DNA from 3 places in the Coprobacillus cateniformis genome. Region 1 is predicted to be linked to each of the others. Evidence: predicted binding sites of a transcription regulator. Region 1 holds the regulator's gene; each other region holds the start of a gene.
The links. The regulator HrcA, encoded in region 1, represses chaperone genes, less so after heat shock. The targets are predictions, from matches to a motif close to TTTTAGCACTNNNNNNNNNNNAGTGCTAAAA.
Positions count from the first base shown of each region.

Region 1 (7,349 bases):
GACATTAAAGATGAAATTTCATGTCTAAACACTATATAAAAAACACTTCCAGCAACAATCACTATAACCAATATAGTCAATAAGGTTCTTTTTAATATTTTCTTCCAGTTCATACTTTCCCTCCAAATTTCCAACTTGTTGTATTATAACAAAGATTATCACAATGTCAATATACTTTAAAAAATTTAATTAAATATTTTAAAGTAAAAAAGATAGTGCTGAAGGGCACTATCTTTTTTACTTCTTAAATCCTTTTTTGAATTGCTCAAAAATGGAATCTTTTTTAGCATTCTTTCTTAACTTAGTATACAAATCTTTCTCATCTCTAGAAAGTTTAGTTGGAATCTTAACATCAATTTTAACAAACTGATCTCCATAATTATCACTACGTAAATCCTTAACACCTTTTCCCTTAAGACGTAAAGTTGTTCCAGGTTGGGTACCTTCAGGCACCTTGAGTGTAACATCACCATAAACAGTTGGAACATCAACATCACATCCTAAAGTTGCATCTACTGCCGAAATTGGAATTGTTATATAAATGTTCTTACCATCACGTTGAAAATGCTGATGTGGTCTTACATAAATTTCTACATAAAGATCTCCATTTTGTCCACCATTGGCACCTCTATGTCCTTTACCTTGAACACGTAACTGTTGATGTGTATTAATACCAGCAGGTATATTTAGTTCAACAGTAATATTTTTATTGATATATCCTTTACCCTTACAATGATCACATTTTTCTTTAACAACTTTACCAGTTCCATTACAATCAGGGCAAGTTGTTTGGTTCACAAATGTACCAAATGGTGAACGTTGTTGTGTACGGATTGTTCCAGTACCACCACAACGTGAACACGTTTGAACATCATCAGGTGACTTTGCTCCACTTCCATGACAATGCGAACACTGTTCATCAAAATTAATTTTAATCTCTGTTTTCTTACCTTTGATTGCATCCATGAAGTCAATCTCTAATTGAACAAAACGATCTTCCCCACGCATTGGACCTGTCTTTCTTTGACGCTGTCCTCCACCACCAAAGAATGAACCAAAAATATCTCCTAAGTCAACATCTTCAAAGCCACCAAATCCACCGAATCCGCCAGCTCCTCCAAATCCTCCTGATTGATCAAATGCCGCATGACCATAACGATCATATGCAGCTTTTTTATTATCATCTGATAAAACATCATACGCTTCTTGTACTTCTTTAAATTTATCTTCTGCACCAGGATCCTTGTTAACATCAGGGTGATATTTCTTAGCCATTTTTCGATATGCACGTTTGATTTCATCTGCACTGGCACTTTTAGAAACACCAAGCACCTCATAATAATCTCTTTTATCAGCCATATTCTCACCTCTTGACTAGATAAAACCAAGGCAAAGCCTTGGCTTTATACTATCCTAATTTTTTTCTGTAAAGTCTGCATCGACAACATCATCATTATTTGATGCTGTTTGTGTATCACCTGTCGGATTAGCTCCTTGACCTTGTTGATATTGATATGCTGCCATTTGTTGTGCAACTTGTTCTAATTCAGTCATCTTAGTTTCAAGTGTAGCCATATCATTATCATCTAAAGCTTTCTTTAATTCATCTCTTAAAGCAGTTGCTTGTGTTTTTTGATTTTCATCAATCTTATCACCTTGTTCAGCTAATGCTTTATCAATTTCATTAATCATTTGTTCTGCTTTATTTCTTGTTTCAATATCTTTACGTTTTTGTTCATCTTCAGCCTTATTAGCTTCAGCCTCTTTTACCATTCTATCAATTTCTTCATCACTTAATCCAGTTGAATTTTGAATTGTAATAGATTGTTCTTTTTGTGATTTCATATCTTTCGCTTTAACATTAACAATACCATTAACATCAATACTGAATGTAACCTCAATTTGTGGAACACCTCTTGGAGCTGGTTCAATACCATCTAATTTAAATAAACCTAATTGTTTATTATCTTTAGCCATAGATCTTTCACCTTGTAATACATTGATATCAACAGCTGGCTGATTATCTGCAGCAGTAGAGAAAATTTGTGATTTTGTTGTTGGAATTGTTGTATTTCTTTCAATTAATACAGTCATAACTCCACCCATAGTTTCAATACCTAATGATAATGGTGTAACATCTAATAAAACGATATCTTTAACATCACCAGTAATAACTCCACCTTGAATAGCTGCACCCATAGATACAACTTCATCAGGATTCACTGATTTGTTAGGTTCTTTTCCAAGTAATCTTTTCACTGATTCTTGTACAGCAATAATACGAGTAGATCCACCTACCAATAAAACTTGATCAATTTCACTTGGAGAAATACCAGCATCACTTAATGCTTGTTTCACTGGTCCTTCAGTACGAACAACCAAATCTTTAGTTAATTCATCAAATTTAGCTCTTGTTAATGTTAATTCTAAATGCAATGGACCTGCTGCACCAGCAGAGATAAATGGTAATGAAATTTGTGTTTGCATAACTCCTGATAAATCTTTTTTCGCTTTTTCAGCAGCTTCTTTAACACGTTGCATTGCCATTTTATCAGCACTCAAATCAACACCTTGATCCTTTTTAAATTCAGCAACAATCCAGTTCATAACTTTTTCATCAAAGTCATCTCCACCTAAACGGTTATCTCCAGCTGTCGCTAATACTTCAAACATACCATCTGCCAAATCAAGGATTGAAACGTCAAATGTTCCTCCTCCTAAGTCATATACCAATACTTTTTGTTCAGTATCTAATTTATCAACACCAAATGCTAAAGCAGCAGCAGTAGGTTCGTTAATGATACGTTCAACATCTAGTCCCGCAATTTTACCAGCATCTTTTGTAGCTTGTCTTTGTGCATCATTGAAATATGCTGGTACAGTAATAACTGCTTTTGTAACTGTTTCACCCAAATATGCTTCTGCAGTTGCTTTTAAGTTTTGTAAAATCATTGCAGAGATTTCTTGAGGTGTATATTCTTTACCATTTACATTTTCTTTATAATTTGTACCCATATGTCTTTTTACAGACATAACTGTATCTTTATTAGTAACAGCTTGACGTTTTGCAGCTTCACCAACAACGATTTCTCCATTTTTGAATGCAACAACTGATGCAGTTGTTCTTAATCCTTCAGGATTTGCAATAACTTTTGCTTCTCCATTTTCCATCACACTTACGCATGAGTTTGTAGTACCTAAATCAATACCAATAATTTTGTTTCCCATAATATAAATCCTCCTTATAACTATTCATTAACTTTAACTAAAGATGCACGAATAACGCGATCTTTCAATTTATAACCTTTTTGAAGTTCTTCCACAACGATATTTGAATCAAAATTTTCATCGTTGGTTGTCATCACAGCCTGATGGAAATTTGGATCAAATTCCTTACCTTGAGCTTCAATCGCTTCAACACCATTCTTTTCAAGAATAGCCATTAACTGATCAAAAATCATTTGATACCCTTTTAAGAATGTTTGAATTTCTTCACTCGGTTCCTGAACATTCAAAGAACGTTCAAAATTGTCAACTACAGGAAGTAATTCTTCAATAAAATCTTGCATCATAAATTTCATAGAGTTTTGATGTTCTTTTTCTAACCTTCTCTTTGAGTTTTCCATATCTGCAAAAACTTTATAATAATCCGTCTTCCATGTATTCACTTCTTCTTCAAGCTTTGCAACTTTATCCTCAAGTGAATCAGTTGCTGTTTCTTCAACAACTTCTGTTTCTTCTTGCTTTACTTCTTCATCAACTTTTTTTTCTTTCTTTTCCTTTGCCATACTTTCACCTCTATTCATCATCTTCATCATTGCTTAGCAAAACTGTTTCTAAACTTTTAGAAATATACTCAACCAAAGAAACAACTTTTTCATAAGGCATACGTGTTGGCCCTATAACCGATATTGATCCTTTGGATTCATTGCCTGTTTTAAACGATGCACTGATGACAGAGACATCACTTAAATCTTCAATGGGTGATTCACTTCCAATCCTTACACTTACACCCTCTTCAATAGCAATAGGTTCTAAACTTTTCCATGACTGTGAATTCTCAAAAGCAGAGACCAGCTGTCTAAGTTTATTCACATCATTATATTCAGGTTGATACAACATATTTTCTTTACCCGAGAAATAAACATTACTATTGGCGAATTTCATAAATGATTCTAAAAACGCATTGAATAAAACTTCATGTTCTTTAATTCGAGCACTCAATATTGGCCGCACATCTCTTTCCAAGCGATAAGCCACTTGATTAATTGGTGTTCCATCCAACAAATCATTCATAACATTCACACAACTTGTTAAATCTTCTAAATAAGCATTATTCTTAACTTTAAAAATACGATTTTCAACATGCCCTTTGTCTGTTACAATAATTGCTGTCACACTATGCTCTGTCAAAGGAACAAGTGTAATATTTTGCAATCGTTCATAATCAGAATTAGGACCTAAAGCTACTGTAGTCAAATGAGTAAGTTCACTTAAAATTTGACAACTTTCCTGAATAATCTCATTTAAAGAGCGATGCCGGTCACCAAGAATCATAGCAACTTGATTTTTGACATCGTCATCAACATTAGGCTGCATTAATGTATTGACATAAAAGCGATACCCTTGTGTTGAGGGCACACGTCCTGATGACGTATGTGTTTTTTCTAAATATCCATTTTCTTCAAGAAATGACATTTCATTACGAATTGTCGCACTTGAATAAGGAAGCATATACTTTGTCATAAGTGTTTTTGAACCAACTGGTTCAGCTGTTTCAACAAACTCTTCAACAATACACTTGAATATAAGCAATTGTCGTGCACTCAGCATATCACAACCTCCTTTTAGCACTCCTTTTATCTTTGTGCTAATTTTATTATACTCATGTTTTTAGCACTGTCAACACTTTTGTGCTAAAAAACAAAAATAACTGAATTCAATTCAGTTATCAACTCTGCACTCCCCTTTATATAAACAAAAGAGATCAATACATATATGAATATCAACAGGATGTTTCTTAAATACGTTTTCCTTAGTTCTTTTTGTTGTTTCATAAAATAAGTAAAAATATCTTGTAGCATCCTTTTCAGTTCTAAAAACAAAATCCTGCTAAACCTAAACCACACAATGAGAACATTAACAATCATCGAACGGATCATTTCGAACCAATCGTATAGTTGAGTTTTTCCTATAATAGTTCTTATTTTTTACTAAATACACATAGATAAAAACTAGCAACTAACACATATAAACAACAAAACAGGAATATATATAATATATAACAATCATGCAGAAAACAAATCTAAACAAGCTAATATAAGTTTAAAATATTTGAATGTTCTCATAAAAAAGTATCCTCCTTATAATTATTAATATATGAGGGATAAATCCCCCATATATTAATAAAATACTCTATGTTTATCTAAATATAATACAGCCACTCCAACTCCTAATACTGCTGCACACATAAACGCTACACCACCAATATATAACGCAGCGTTAGCGATTGCAGGTCCAAATAATGCAACACCTTTCCAATAAGCAATAGTAGCTAAAGATTTCATAAAACCAGCTGTGATACCACATTGATATGATGCGATTTTTCTAATGGCACTACTTCTATTCCATAATCCCTTTAAATTCCTTGCTAATGTAGCACTACCACCTTTCCCATTTTCTTCAACATCTAACTCTAAAAACTCTTTATCTTCAATAAAAAGATACATATCAGACTTTCTTAGAAATAAAGCCTGATTATATATATATCCTGCATCATATACAAAAAAGTAAAAAGCTCTTTTTTTTCATTTGATCAGAGTTTCTCAATAGGTCATCTAATGTCTTTATAAATTCATCAACTTCTTCCTTCACCTTTGGTATCCCCATTACAATCAGTGGAACAAAATGACTTTATAATATTTTTAAATAGATATCCTTTCGACAAACATCTTTTCGATAATCAATCTTGATAAAATAAATAAGCATCCCTTGAACAAATAGAAAAACAAGCAATGTACCTAGATTTAAGACTTCATTTTCTAAAAAACGCATGACTGTTGACCATAGAATAGTCATTTCAACTATCCATAAATAGACCTTAATGACCTTAAAATTAAAAACTTTAATAAAAGTATAAATAAGCAAAAACATGCTATAGTCATTGCACCACCAAAATAACTCATCATCACCTTCACTCTCACCTCTTATTCACTATACATTTATAATCCCTATTTGTAAAATCAACAGTACAAAGAGCAATTATCTTGATATCTTTATTGACTTACTATTTTATGAAGATTTAAAGTGATCAAATATTAATAAATACAATAATTAAGACTATGCCAATAACTGTTCCCAAGCGCAAAGAAGTAAATAACAATTTTTTCGTTTATTGTCAATGTTTTAAAAATCAATCAGATTCATTTTTTACCATAAATAAAAATCCCAATAGCAACAACAATAGAAATAATATTATAAATCAAATAGTATCATCTTGAAAAGGAATCACTTATCTTGAACCTAAAAGTAGCAATGCTAATATATATGTAAACCAATCACTAAATTTCATTTTCCCCTCTCATAAGAACAACATTTAATAAATAAATTATATATGATAATAATTCCGATAGAAATCAAGTAAAAATATTCAAAATCATTTATAATTTATATTTAATTATATAGTACATAGTTCCTGATACAACAATATCAAAACAGATCATTCCAACTTGAAGTACAAGAGGCATACTATCAAAAAAAAGATGGTAACGCCAGGAATCCAGTAACTATTAACAAAACAAATAAAATACATATAATAGCTATTTTAAGTTTTTCCAATTTATTAGACTCCATTCTTTTACTTATAATTTCCATACTCCATAACAATTATCCTATAATCATGTATCGTGTTTCTCCCATATTTTAATTATCACAGAACTGATAGAAGACCGTTTTATACTCCCATTATCATTCCACAGAAATCACTAAGTTCCTGTGCTCCAAGCCATCTACATGTATATTTTTTTATCATATTTTTTATTGTACTACTCAAAATATTTTTAATAGATTAGCCCCCATACAAATCATAAATTGCAAAGACAACAATATTCACATGATTTAAAAAGACAACATCTAAATACAGTATTCCACCTTCTTCAATTTCTACGTAATTTAATATAAATCAGAAAGCAATGTTATAGTACATTGTTATAGTACATTGTTATAGTACATTGCCTTGCAATATTGTAATTTTTAAAATCCAAACGAAATTGATGAATAGTCCCAATCGTAAGAGTATCACAAAAATTAAGTTGAAAAGCCTCATTCATTATAGATACAAGATAGAATCC
Region 1 is NZ_WSNW01000001.1:3,124,652-3,132,000, reverse strand. It holds gene GQF29_RS15435 (C45 family autoproteolytic acyltransferase/hydrolase) at 1-113, opposite strand, end outside; gene dnaJ (molecular chaperone DnaJ) at 238-1,359, opposite strand; gene dnaK (molecular chaperone DnaK) at 1,414-3,228, opposite strand; gene grpE (nucleotide exchange factor GrpE) at 3,249-3,788, opposite strand; gene hrcA (heat-inducible transcriptional repressor HrcA) at 3,799-4,833, opposite strand; gene GQF29_RS15410 (hypothetical protein) at 5,403-5,729, opposite strand; gene GQF29_RS15405 (hypothetical protein) at 5,914-6,078, opposite strand.

Region 2 (7,349 bases), 120 kb from region 1:
CTATAAGGAGCACGTCGCACTGCTTCACTTAATTGTCCACCTTCTTCATAGCCTACATATCCAGGTGGTGCTCCAAGCAAACGAGAAACGCTGAATTTTTCCATATACTCACTCATATCAATACGAACAATATTCTTTTCACTATCAAATAACTGTTCAGCCAGACTTTTAGCGACTTCTGTTTTACCTACTCCAGTTGGTCCTAAGAATAAGAATGAACCAATTGGACGATTTTCATCATTGATTCCAGCACGTGATCTTAAAATAGCATCACTTACTTTCTCAATAGCTTCATCTTGACCAATAACTCGTTGACGTAATATTTCATCAAGATGTAAAAGTTTCTCTCTTTCAGATTCCATTAACTTATTCATTGGAATGCCAGTCCATCTCGCAATCACTTCACTAATTGTATCCACACTGACTTTTTCCTGTAATAAGGCATCTTCAGATTCCTGAGATTGAAAATCAGAAATTTCTTGATTGATTTTTGGTAACGTTTCGTACTTAATCTTAGATGCTTCTTCAAGATTTCCCTCTGTTTCATACTTATCTTTTAAGGCTTCAAAACGAACTTTTTGATCCTTTAATTCTTTAATATGATCTAGTGCCTTCTTTTCCTCTTTCCATTTATCACTCAAGCCAATCATTTGCTCATCTAATGAAGCAATACGACTCTTAATTTCATCCAATCGTCTTTCATTATCCTCATTCTTATCTTCTTTCTCAATAGAAATACGCTCCATTTCAAGACGATTCTTTTCTCTTGTAATAACATCAAGTTCTTCTGGCAATGAATCAATTTCCATACGCACAGATGCGCAAGCCTCATCAATTAAGTCAATTGCTTTATCTGGTAAAAAACGATCTGTAATGTATCTTTGTGACATATGAACTGCTCCAACAATTGCACTATCTGTAATTTGGACACCATGATGTGATTCAAAACTATCTTTCAAACCACGTAAAATAGCAATTGTATCATCTGTATCAGGTTCATCAACAGTCACTTTTTGGAAACGTCTTTCTAAAGCTGCATCTTTTTCAATATATAATCGATATTCATCCAAAGTTGTAGCCCCAATACAATGGAGTTCTCCACGTGCTAACATTGGTTTTAAAAGATTAGCTGCATCCATAGCCCCATCAGTTTTTCCTGCACCCACCAATTGATGAATTTCATCAATAAAAAGAATGATATTTCCTTCAGCCTTCTTGATTTCGTTCAAAACAGCTTTCAATCTTTCTTCAAATTCACCACGGAACTTCGCACCAGCAACCAGCGAACCTAAATCCAGTTCATAAAGTGTTTTGTTTTGTAAACTTGTAGGCACATCGTTTTTAAATATACGCCAGGCCAAGCCTTCAACAATCGCTGTTTTCCCAACACCTGGTTCACCAATTAAGATTGGATTATTCTTTGTTTTACGTGATAAAATCTGCACAACTCTTCTGATTTCTTCATCACGACCAATAACAGGATCTAATTTACCATCTCGTACATCCTGAATCAAATCACGACCATATTTTGTAAGAACCTCATATTGATTTTCTGGATGAGGACTATTCACAGTATTTCCTCCTCGCATATCTTCAATTATTTTTTCTACACTTTTTTTATTCAAATGAAATTGTTGAATAATTTCCTGACACAAAGTACTTTGTGTTGCAAACAAAGCCATAATCAAATGTTCAACGCTTAAATATTCATCTTTATATTGTGACATTGTTGTTTGTGCTTTTGTAAGCAATTGATTTAAATCATAAGAAATTCTAAGTTGACTTTCATCAACACCCTCTACAACAGGTTTCTGTTGACGTTTATTTTCCAAATAGTTTATCAATCCTGCTATATCCACATCAGCCTTAACGAGAACACGATAAAATATACCACTAGTGTCTTCAATCAATGCTAACAAAAGATCCTCAATATCTACAACTTGCCGAGACATTGATAATACTTCCTGAAAAGCCTTCTGTAGTGCTTCTTGCATTGCTGCTGTCCATTTTTCTATATTCATAATCTCACTCCTTTAGCACTCTTATATCCTTAGTGCTAACTATAGTATACCACTAATTTTAGCACTGTCAACCCTAAAGTGCTAAAATTATCATACAAACTCTCTTAATGTTTTCATAAGATTTTCTTAATCAAATCATCATAATATATTATGAACACTTTCAGACATTCTTATTATTTGTTTGTTAGAATATATCTGCATTCAAATTATGGAGGTTATATTATGAAAAAAACAATTGCAATTCTTTTTGGAGGACATTCAAGCGAATATAGCGTATCACTTGAATCAGCATACTCAGTTCTTTGTCATCTAGATCATGATAAATATAACATTTATATGATTGGCATTACAAAAGATGGGAAGTGGTATCATTTTGATGGCGATATCTTAGATATTCAAAATGACACATGGTGGCAGCATCCTCTTCACGAAGTCACAATTTCACCTGATCCAACCAAACATGCACTTATAGAAATGAAAACAGATCACTTTATACTTGTTCACATTGATGCGATTTTTCCAATTTTACATGGTAAAAATGGTGAAGATGGAACAGTTCAAGGTTTAATTGCATTATCTGGCATTCCCCTCATCGGTTGTTCTGTAGCCAGTTCAGCATTATGTATGGATAAAGAACGTGCTCATCAAATTGTCAATCATGCAGGCATTCGTGTGCCAAAATCTTTTGTCCTAACATCCATGCAAGATTATCAATTGCAAAAAAACAATTTTCTCAAACTCTCTTTGCCACTCTTTGTGAAGCCAGTAAAAGCAGGATCATCATATGGGATTACAAAAGTCACTCATCTTGATGAAATAGAAAAAGCTATTGAATTTGCTTTTACTTATGATAATGAGATTCTTATTGAAGAAAATATTGAGGGATTTGAAGTTGGATGTGCAGTCATGGGAACTGATCAACTCATTCTCGGTCGTGTTGATGAAATTGAATTATCACAAGGTTTTTTTGATTTTACTGAAAAATATACTTTAAAATCTTCACAGATTCATATGCCTGCTCGTATAGATTCTCAAATTGAAAAACGCATTCAGGAAACAGCACAAATGATCTATAAAGCTTTAGGATGTCAAGTTTTTGCAAGAGTTGATATGTTCTTAACACCAGAAAATGAGATTGTCTTTAATGAAGTGAATACAATTCCTGGCTTCACATCTCACAGTCGTTTCCCAAGCATGTTGCAAGGCATTGGATATAGTTTTGAAAATATTTTAGATAAACTTATTGAAATGGGGTTAAACCATGAAAACAATTATTCTCAATAAAGCTGATATTCATAAAGGAAATTTAATTCTTATTAATTATCAGTATCCATACCATAACAATCCTGATCTTCCTATTTTAAAAGAAGATAACATTTCATTAGAAAAAAGAACATATAACTTACTCAAAAATATTCTCCAAGACATAAATCAAACACATCAAATATCTCTTGTCAGCGGTTTTCGTACAGAGGAAGAACAAACCCTTATATATAAAGATTCACTATATAACAATGGCATCGAATTTACCAATCGCTATGTTGCCTTACCACAACATAGTGAACATCAAACCGGCCTTGCTATAGATTTAGGACTCAATTCAGATCATATTGATTTTATACGCCCAGAGTTTCCACATGTAGGTGTTTGTCAAAACTTTAGAAACATAGCATATCAATATGGCTTTATTCAACGCTATGAAGAGGACAAAGAAGCAATGACACATATTGCAAATGAACCTTGGCATTTCCGTTATGTTGGCATTCCCCACTCCATGTTTATGATGGAAAAACATTTATGTTTAGAGGAATATATTGAAGATATAAAGAACTATTCTATACACAAACCATTAAATTACTATTTTCAAAATCGATTATTTTCTATATTTTATGTACCAATATTAAACCAAACAGCAACAATCACTTTAGCAGACAATGCTGTATATCAAATTTCAGGAAATAATATTGATGGCTTTATTGTCACTGTTTGGAGGACATATGCATAAGAGAAATTATCCAATGATTGATATTATGCGTATTATTGCTTCAATCCTTGTCATTGGCATTCATACATACCCATTTTTACAAATCAGTCCATCACTTGATTTTATAACAACACATATTATTGGCAGAATTGCTGTCCCTTTCTTTTTTATGACAACTGCTTTCTTTCTGTTTGAACATGGAGAACCTACACTACAAAGATTAAAAAAGACACTTAATCAACTGGGAATAATTTATCTGATATGCATCTTTATATACATTCCTATTCAAATCTATAATAATACTCTTATTCAATCAGTTCCAAATCTGATTCAGGATATTTTTATGGATGGAACATTCTACCATTTGTGGTATCTTCCTGCAACACTTATCGGAATAAGTTTGGTTTATATAATATATAAGTACTGTTCTTTAAAACTTGGATTTATTCTTGTCATCATTTTATATATTTTGTCATCATTTTATATATTATTGGTTTAGGCGGAGATTCTTATTATGGATTCAGTATTCAAATTCCTATTCTCAAAAGCTTGTATAATTCTATTTTTCAATTTTGTGAATATACACGAAATGGTCTATTCTTTGCTCCAATATTTTTATGGCTAGGAGCTTATATTGCTCAGCACCAACGCAGAATTTCCAGATATCATTGGTATATTACACTCTGTATTAGTTTTCTTTTCATGGCTGGCGAAACTATTATTTTAAATAGTTATAATATACCCAAACATGATGCTATGAATATATTTTTACCTATGTCTATGTATTTGCTTTTTATGATTATAATATCTTATACAGGTCAGCGTTATCCAAGGTGTAAAGATTTATCTTTGATGATTTATATTATTCATCCTATGATGATTGTTGTCACAAGAATGCTAGGAAAGATTTTACATTTAGAAACTTATTTTATTGATAATCATTTAATACATTTTTGCATTGTAACACTTTTATCAATAATCTGCTCATATATTTTTATCTTCATCAAGAAAGGAATGATTCAGCATGGAAAAACTCAAGTACCAAACAGATCGAAGTTGGGTTGAGATTAATTTAGATGCTTTAGAAAACAATGTTCAAGAAATATCAAAATTACTACGTTCTCGTAAACAGATTATGGCTGTTGTTAAAGCAGATGCTTATGGTCATGGAGCAATAAAAATTTCTCAAGAGTTAGAAAAATTAGGAATTGATTGTTTTGCAGTCGCAACCATTGATGAAGCTATGATATTAAGACAAAATCATATTCATGGGGATATATTAATTCTTGGTTTTACTGCACCACATCTTGCACCACTCTTATTAAAATATCATTTAATTCAAACAGTTATTGACTATGATTATGGTCAACAATTAAATGCTATGCAGCTGCCTTTACAAATCCATATAAAAATTGATTCAGGTATGCATCGTCTAGGTGCTGATTATCATGATTTAACACATATTCGACGACTTTTTGAATTACCTTACTTACATGTTGAGGGTGTATTCTCTCATTTATGTGTTGCTGACAGTTCAAAGATGGAGGACATTCATTTTACTAAGCAACAGTTCTTAAACTTTAATCAAACAATACATCAACTCCAGGAATTTGGTTATGATGTTGGCAAAGTCCACATCCAAAGCAGTTATGGTCTTTTAAATTACCCTGACTATCATTACGATTATGCTCGTATGGGAATTGCTTTGTACGGAGTGCAATCTAGTACTGATGACTATATGAAAAACCATCTGAATTTACAACCAGTTTTATCAATCCAATCACATATTGCTTGTCTGCATCATTACCCCGCCGGCTCTTCACTTGGTTATGGGAGAACATATACACTTGAAAAAGACAGTCTGATTGCAGTTGTTCCTCTAGGATATGCAGATGGACTTCCTCGTCAGCTTTCACAAAATCAAGATGTCTTGGTTCGCGGTAAAAAAATACCAATTGTGGGAAGAATATGTATGGATCAATTAATGATTGATGTGACTTCTTTAAAAGATGTACAACTCAATGATATTGTCACTTTTATTGGTCATAATCATCAACAAACAATTGGTATAGAAGAATTGGCTAAAAATGCACATACAATATCTAATGAGATTTTAAGTCGTATTGGTCAACGTCTTCCAAAAGTTTATATAAAGAAAGGAAATATCATTAATGAAAACACCCAAACGTTCTTACTATAATCAAAAACGCTCTTTTTCTAAACGTATTTTAATTATTCCTATTGTTGTTATATGCTTGACAGTTCTTATGTTCTTCCAATGGACAAGAATCCAACTGGCTTTCAAAGGATATAGTTTAACAGAACAAAATATGATTCTAAAACTTGATGACGAAGAAATCAAAAGTTTTTTAAACAATGATAAAATCAATAGTTTAGAATCTTGGAATGAATTAGAAAATGAAAATCATTATCAAGAATATGCTTATTATCAAAAATTACATAGCCAATTATCAAAGAAAGATGTTATTGCATATATTGATACATTCTATCAGAAATACTATGACAAACTTAAAGAATTAAATTATTCAGATGATGTGTTATGTCAGATGATGAAAAAAGCACAATTAAGTGATTTTGAATATATCACAAAACAGAATTTAAACTATCAGCAAACAAAATCATATCTTGATATAACAGGTGTAATTTATACTGATTTGAAAGCGTATATAGATTCACAAAAACAACCTCTTGAAGCTGTTTTATCTATCTCTTATCCATTTATCAATTCTCAAAACAAGGTGAATAGAACGTATCAAATTATTAATCCTGATTCACTTGCCACTATCATTAAAAAAGGGTTTCAAATTGCATCTGATTATATACCTAACGATCTCGTCACACCAAATATTATTTTCAGTCAGGATTGTACAAATAGACAATTAAGAAAAGAGGCATCTGAAGCTCTCGAACTTATGGCACAAGATGCTTCTAAAGAAAATTTACATCTTGCCATCAAAAGTGCATATCGTTCTTATCAAGAACAAAAAGATATTTATGATGAATATCATCAAAAATATGATCAAGTCACTGCTGATAGCCTTGTTGCCATCCCTGGGTCAAGTGAGCACCAATTAGGTCTTGGTGTCGATTTAACAAGCCAAAGTGTTATTGATGGGGAATGGCGTTTCTTTGGTGATACTCCAGAATACAAATGGGTTGTTGCCAATGCACATCGATATGGCTATATCTTACGTTATCCTAGTCACAATTCCAAGATGACAGGAACAACCAATGAACCATGGCATTTTCGTTATGTAGGTAAAGAGATTGCTAAAATCATTCATGATAATAATTGGACATTAGAAGAATATGTTTTACATTAT
Region 2 is NZ_WSNW01000001.1:3,246,031-3,253,379, reverse strand. It holds gene GQF29_RS16055 (ATP-dependent Clp protease ATP-binding subunit) at 1-2,021, opposite strand, end outside; gene vanG (D-alanine--D-serine ligase VanG) at 2,241-3,305, shown strand; gene GQF29_RS16045 (M15 family metallopeptidase) at 3,283-4,026, shown strand; gene GQF29_RS16040 (acyltransferase family protein) at 4,019-4,504, shown strand; gene GQF29_RS19070 (acyltransferase family protein) at 4,555-5,070, shown strand; gene vanT (serine racemase VanT catalytic subunit) at 5,030-6,205, shown strand; gene GQF29_RS16030 (M15 family metallopeptidase) at 6,177-7,349, shown strand, end outside.
Region 2: GQF29_RS16055 (ATP-dependent Clp protease ATP-binding subunit) is a predicted target of HrcA. The motif match lies at 2,078-2,108, and genes of this name have one in related genera.

Region 3 (7,349 bases), 1.3 Mb from region 1:
GAAGGAGATATCTTAGTCAGAAATAATACAAAGGTTATTCCTGCAAGACTCTATGGAACAAAAGAAGAGACCAATGGACATGTTGAAGTTTTGTTACTTAAGGATTTAGGTAATGACGTTTGGGAATGTCTCGTAGGTAATGCAAGAATTGTAAAAATTGATACTATTATTACTTTTGGTGACGGTTCTTTAAAAGCAAAATGTATTCATATTGGTGATGAAGGAATACGTCACTTTGAAATGATTTATGAAGGTATCTTTTATGAGATTTTAGATACTCTTGGAACAATGCCTCTTCCTCCTTATATCAAGGAAAAACTTGAAGATCAGGAGCGTTATCAAACTGTCTATGCAAAGATTGAAGGAAGTGCTGCTGCTCCAACAGCTGGTTTACATTTTACTGATGATATTATTGATAAAGTCAAAGCAAAAGGTGTAAAGATTTTAGATGTGACTCTTCATGTAGGGTTAGGAACATTTAGACCTGTTAAAGTAGATGATGTTTTAGAACATCACATGCATAGTGAATTTTACATGATTGATGAAGATGTTGCACAACAATTAAACAATGCCAAAGCAAATGGTCAGCGTATTATAAGTGTTGGTACAACATCTACAAGAACACTTGAAGCAAATTTTAAGAAATATGGACAATTTAAAGCAACTCAGGAAAGTACTGATATCTTTATTTATCCAGGCTATCAATTTGAAGCTATTGATGCTTTAATTACAAATTTTCACTTACCTAAATCTACCCTTGTGATGTTAGTGAGTGCTTTTGCCAATAAAGAATTTATATTAAAGGCTTATCATCATGCAGTTGAAGAAAAATATCGTTTCTTCTCATTTGGTGATTGTATGTTTATTCAATAATGAAAATAAACTATGATTTAAAGCTTCAAGAAGAATTAATGAAGATTGGAGATACAAAACCATCTCTATTGCTTCATGTATGTTGTGGTCCTTGTTCAAGTTATGTCATTAAAGAATTATCTGAATATTTTCATATAACTATTTATTATTCTAATTCAAATATTTACCCTATTGATGAATATCAAAGAAGATATCAGGAACTTTTACATTTTATAAAGAGATTTAATCAAGATTTCAAGCATAATATTCAAGTTATCGAAGATCCTTACAATCATCCCGAATGGGTTTCTCATCTTTATCCACTTAAAGAATTACCTGAGGGAAGTATGAGATGTAGACTATGTTATAGTTTAAGAATGCGTAGAACATTTGATTATGCAAAAATAAATCATTATGATTATTGGACAACTGTCTTGAGTATATCTCCACATAAAAATAGTCAATGGATTAATGAAATTGGAGATGCCTGGCAAAGTTCTACACCAAAGTTCTTATATGCTGATTTCAAGAAAAATAATGGTTATCTTAAATCAACTCAAATGACAAAAGAGTATGAAATGTATCGACAAAATTACTGTGGCTGTATGTTTAGTTATGAAGAAATGTTAAAAAGAGAAAAACAAAAATAGTATTTGAAAAGGAAGAATTAAATCTATGATAAATAGATTGAGTTCTTCCTTTTGTTCTTTATAGAGAATTATAATAGAGACTCATACATTTTTTATTTTCCTAATTCCTTACTTCTATCTATATAAGTTGTATGTAGCATGTTTTCTGCTAAATCACTCATTGGTTCTTGATAGAAATCCTTATATAACTGTTGAATTTCAGGATTATCATGACTTTTTCTTAAATTCATTGATTGGTCTCTGTTATAAAGTCCTGCAATTCTTTTTGCGCGAAGGAGATCGCCCTGATATTTCGTATCTTTTGGTTGACCACCACCACCAATACAACCACCTGGACATGTCATAACTTCAACAAAGTGATACTTTTTATCAGCAGTCTTCATCTTTTCAATAAATTGACTTGCATTTTTTGTACCAAAAATCACTGCAATATTTACTGTTATACCATTCATATCTACACTTGCTTCTTTAACATCATCCAATCCCCTTACAGGCGTATATGTAAGCAAATTGATTGGAGCTGATTCACCTGTCATTATTTCATAAGCAGTACGAAGTGCTGCTTCCATAACTCCACCTGAGTTTCCAAAAATAACACCAGCTCCACTTGCTTCACCCATTAGTGAATCAAACTTTGAATCTTTTAAAGATGTAAAATCAATATTTTCCTCTTTAGCCCACTTTGCGAGTTCTCTTGTCGTAATCACATAATCCATATCACGCATATTATCAATTCCTAAATATTTCCCAGCATCACACATCTCTTCTCTTTTGATTTCATATTTTTTGGCTGTACAAGGTGTAACAGCTATATTAACAATTTGAGTTGGATCTATGTTCATTTTTTTAGCAAAATAAGTTTTTACTGTGGGCCCTTGCATACCAATTGGACTCTTAGCAGTTGAAAGATGATTACGCATTTCTGGATGATAAATTTCTAAATATTTTACCCAAGCTGGGCAACAACTTGTGAATTGCGGTAAAGGCTTAGTTTGCTTTGTTAGGCGACGTATTAATTCTGTACCTTCTTCAAGAATAGTTAAGTCAGCTGAGAAATTTGTATCTAAAACATATTTAGCTCCTAGTTTTCTTAATAAAGCAATCATTTTACCTTCTACAAAAGTTCCATCTTCCATACCAAACTCTTCTCCTAAGGCAATTCTTACTGATGGTGATGTGTTAAAGATAATAATTTTATCAGAATTTTTCATGTCTTCTTGAATGAAAGGATATTCATAAGTTTCATGAATACTTGAGACTGGACATACATTTGCACATTGTCCACAATTGATACATACTGCTCTATCTAATGTATCTTCTAAGCTATACGTTCCATGAACCCCAATATAATCTTGACAGATATTCTTACATTGACCACACTTAATACATTTTTCTTCATCTCTTTGAATTGATGGATTATCACATTCTATGGGTACACGAATATCCATTCCTAAATGTTTGCTCATACATTATCCTCCTCTTAAATAGTAATCGTTACTATTATTATATCATCATGGAAAATATTGTCAAACAAAAGAGATATCTATAATGATATCTCAGTTTATTGAATCTCTGAATCATTATTCAGACGATTGTGTATACTTTGCATTTTATAATCTAACTCTGATATAGACATTGCACACTGGATTAATTCTTTTTTGATATCTTCAGGAACATTATTATCAGTTTTATATTTTAATTTATGTTCTAATGAAGCCCAGAAGTCCATAGCTATTGTTCTTAATTGAACTTCTACATGAATAGGCTGTACACCTTCAGCTAAAAATATAGGCACCTCTAACACTAAATGCAAACTTCTATAACCATTATCTTTTGGATTTTGAATATAATCTTTTATCTTGATAAGCTTAATATCATCTTGATTAATCAATAATTGAGCCACAACATAGACATCATCTATATAATTACATATCACACGAATTCCAGCAATATCATGTATATGACGCATAATTTCTTTTTCAGTCAATGTCACATCTTTATCTATCGCCTTTTTTATAATACTTTCTGGCTTTTTTAATCTAGACTCAATATGATGAATAGGATTATGATCATATTTCACCTTGAATTCAGAATCTAGTATCTCCAATTTTGTTCGAATTTCTTTAATCCCAGCTTCATAAAGCTGCTCCATACGTAATAAACTATTAACATTTTCCAAAATTGGATTTTTAACAACTTGATTAAGAATATTCTTTTTTAATCTCTTATTATCCAATAATCTTATTTTATCTTTCTTCAACATTTCACAATCTCCTTACCACTATTTAATACAATCGAGATGAACTCATGGTGAACTGATTGAAAAGCAAGAAAAGAGTCTAACGACTCTTTATTTTATCAACAAATATTTTTATTTTCTCTGTTGCGATTTTTAGTTCCTCAATACTATAAGCATATGAAACACGAATGAATCCTTCACCAGCTGGTCCAAATGCTGTTCCTGGTACACATGCTACCTTTTGATCTTCTAAGAGTTTTTCACAAAACTCATCTGAAGATAGTCCTGTTGATTGAATGCATGGGAAAACATAGAATGCACCTAATGGCTTAAATGTTTCTAATCCCATATCATTAAATGTTTTCACAAGAAAATTTCTTCTTGTTCTATATGAATCACGCATTTTCATAACTTCTTCCTGACAGTGTCTTAAACCTTCAATGGCACCATATTGTGCTGGTGATGGGGCTGACATAATAACATATTGATGAATCTTGCACATAGCACTAGACAAAACCGAATTGGAAAGAATATAACCTAAACGCCACCCTGTCATAGCATGTGCCTTTGAAAAACCACTGACAATAATTACTTGATCTTTAATTTCATCAAATGATGCAATTGAACAAAATTCCTCTTCATAACTTATTTCTGCATAAATTTCATCAGATAGAATAATAATTCCAGTCTCTTTTAGGATAGGAACTATCTTTTCATAATCCTCTTTTGTCATAAATCCACCAGTTGGATTAGACGGATAGTTTAACAAAATTGCTTTTGTCTTTGGAGTTATAGCAGCCTTTAATAAATCAGGAGTCAATTTAAATTGATCTTCATGACGAAGATTGATAGCAACTGGAACTCCACCTGCCAATTCAACACCTGGGGCATAAGCAACATAGCCTGGATCTAAAACAATCATTTCATCACCTGGATTAATAATTGAACGAATAGCAATATCTATTCCCTCAGATCCACCCACAGTGACAATACATTCTTTTTCAGGATGATATGATACCTGAAATCTTTTTTTATAGTAATTACATATTTCTTTACGTAATTCTAATAAACCACGATTAGCAGTGTAAAAAGTACGTCCTTTTTCAATAGAATATATTGCTGCTTCTCTAATTGCCCAAGGTGTTGTAAAATCTGGTTCCCCAACTCCAAGAGAAATAACTCCCTCCATTTGTGAGGCCAAATCAAAGAATTTTCTAATTCCACTAGGCTTAATAAGTTTAACACGGTCACTCAACATATTTTCATAATCCATTATGGAGTCACCACCAATCTATCATTAGAACCATCTTCATCTTCAATTAAAACAACACCATTATTTTTATATTGTTTTAATACAAAGAATGTTGATGTCCCTGTCACACCATCTAAACATGCTAATTTACTTGCTACAAAGTGAGCAACTTCCTGCATTGTTTTCCCTTTGACTATAGCTACAAATTCAAAACTACCACTTAAGAGATACATTGTATCGACTTCATCAAATTTATAAATACGACTTGCGATTCTATCATAACCATACTCTCTTTCTGGATTTGCATTGATTTGAATCAAGGCAGTGACAATTTCAGCATGAGTTAAATCCCAATTAACAATTGTATGATATCCACAAATGACTTTTTCTTTTTCTAATTCTGTTAATCTATCAATAACATTATCTTTCGTTTCTTCTAAGGCGGCCGCTAGATCAGTAATTTTCATCCTTGCATTTTTCTGTAACAAACTTAGTAATAACTTATCTTCCATAACGATCACTCCTTCTTTTATATTATATTTATTGTAGTACATTTTTTTATATTAGTAAATAGAATATTATTGTGTTAAAATAGATTTATGAAAGGGGTTTACTTATGAAAACATTCTATGTTGCCAGTTATGGAAAAAATAATGATAAGGGAATTTATATCATGAGACTTAATGAAGAGACACTTGAGATGCAACGTGTTCAGCAGATAGTCACGCAGGATTACCCTTCGTATATGATAACTAAAGATCATGTTCTATATGTTGCATATAAAAATGCCAGTTCATTGAATGATGGTGGAGGATTAGGGAGTTTCTCAATTTATAAAGATGAATTAATTCTTAATAATAATTATAATTCTAGTGGAAGATCTTATACACATTTATGTGTTGATGATACTCTCCGTTATATTTTTGCAGCAAATTATCATATTGGTGCAACAGCTTCTTATCAATTAGATAACAAAACAATAACTCAGAAAATTTCTGCTGTAAGACATAAAGGACTTGGACCTGATCTTTTAAAAAGGCAAACTGGACCCCATGCTCATTATGTTGGTATTACACCAGATAAACAATTTGTATATTCTGTAGACTTAGGTGCAGATAAAGTTGTTATGTATCGCTTTCATCAAGGGGTATTATTAGAAGATGCTGATTATACTCTCAATGTTATTCCTGGTTCTGGACCACGTCACATGATTTTTTCATATGATGGTCGTTTTGCTTATCTTGTGAATGAAATTGCGAATAATATTATGGTTTTTAAATACTCTGAAGGCCGTTTTAGTCTTATTCAAGCTATTCATTGTATTCCTAGACATTTCAAGGGGTTCTCAAGTGCATCTGCTATTCGTATGACATCAACTGGTGAACATTTATTTGTATCTAATCGCGGTCATGATAGTATTGCGATGTATCGTGTCAATAAAGAATCTGGTAAAATATCATTATTGTATATGGTTCATACTGGTAAAGGTCCTAGAGATTTTCATATTATTAATGATCAGTTCTTAATTGTTGGCTGTCAAGGTGATAATCAATTACAAGTATTAACCTTTGATGAAGATAATGAAAAATTACTTATGAGCGACTCAACAATAGATTTACCTGCACCTGTTTGTATAGCATTTGAATAACAGATAGACTCTTCTTAGCATTAAGAAGGGTTTTTATAGTTTGAATATCTTAAATGACAAGGAGGGATATCTTGTATTGGAATATTATACCTGAATGTATATCAATTATCATTCTTCTTATTATATGGTCTTACTCTAGAAAAGGAAGCAATTTACCAACGTTAACAAATCAGTTATTTCAGGCCTGTTTTTTAGTCACATTTCTCGCTATATCTACTAATATTCTATCAACTTGTATGTTGACTTATACTCAAATTTTTCCAATTTGGATGATAGAACTTGTGACGACTATTTACTTTATCTTCACCCCTTTAATGGGAATGATTTATTTCTTATATTCATCAACTCTTATTTACAATCATACAAAACTATCAAAAATAATGTGGTTAGGAACCTTGCCTGGACTTATTTATATCCTTATTGTCCTTTCCAATCCTTTTTCACATATATTGTTTAGTTTATCATCTGAAGGTGTTTACAATCAGGGTTCATTTATTTTTATAACTTACTTGTTATTTTACTTATACTGTTTGTTTTGTCTTATCATTGTGATTATCAATAAGAAAAAAATAAATTATCATATTTACAAGATACTTAGTGTCTTTCCACTTATTGCAGTTGCTGTTATTGTTATTCAACAAATTTATCCAAATATTATCCTCTCTGGAACAGCAGCTACTATGGCTTTATTAATTATTTATCTTCATT
Region 3 is NZ_WSNW01000001.1:1,783,201-1,790,549, reverse strand. It holds gene queA (tRNA preQ1(34) S-adenosylmethionine ribosyltransferase-isomerase QueA) at 1-873, shown strand, start outside; gene GQF29_RS08920 (epoxyqueuosine reductase QueH) at 912-1,502, shown strand; gene GQF29_RS08915 ([FeFe] hydrogenase, group A) at 1,595-2,968, opposite strand; gene GQF29_RS08910 (GTP pyrophosphokinase) at 3,064-3,765, opposite strand; gene GQF29_RS08905 (aminotransferase class I/II-fold pyridoxal phosphate-dependent enzyme) at 3,842-5,014, opposite strand; gene GQF29_RS08900 (Lrp/AsnC family transcriptional regulator) at 5,014-5,505, opposite strand; gene GQF29_RS08895 (lactonase family protein) at 5,610-6,641, shown strand; gene GQF29_RS08890 (putative bifunctional diguanylate cyclase/phosphodiesterase) at 6,713-7,349, shown strand, end outside.
Region 3: GQF29_RS08895 (lactonase family protein) is a predicted target of HrcA. The motif match lies at 5,555-5,585, and genes of this name have one in related genera.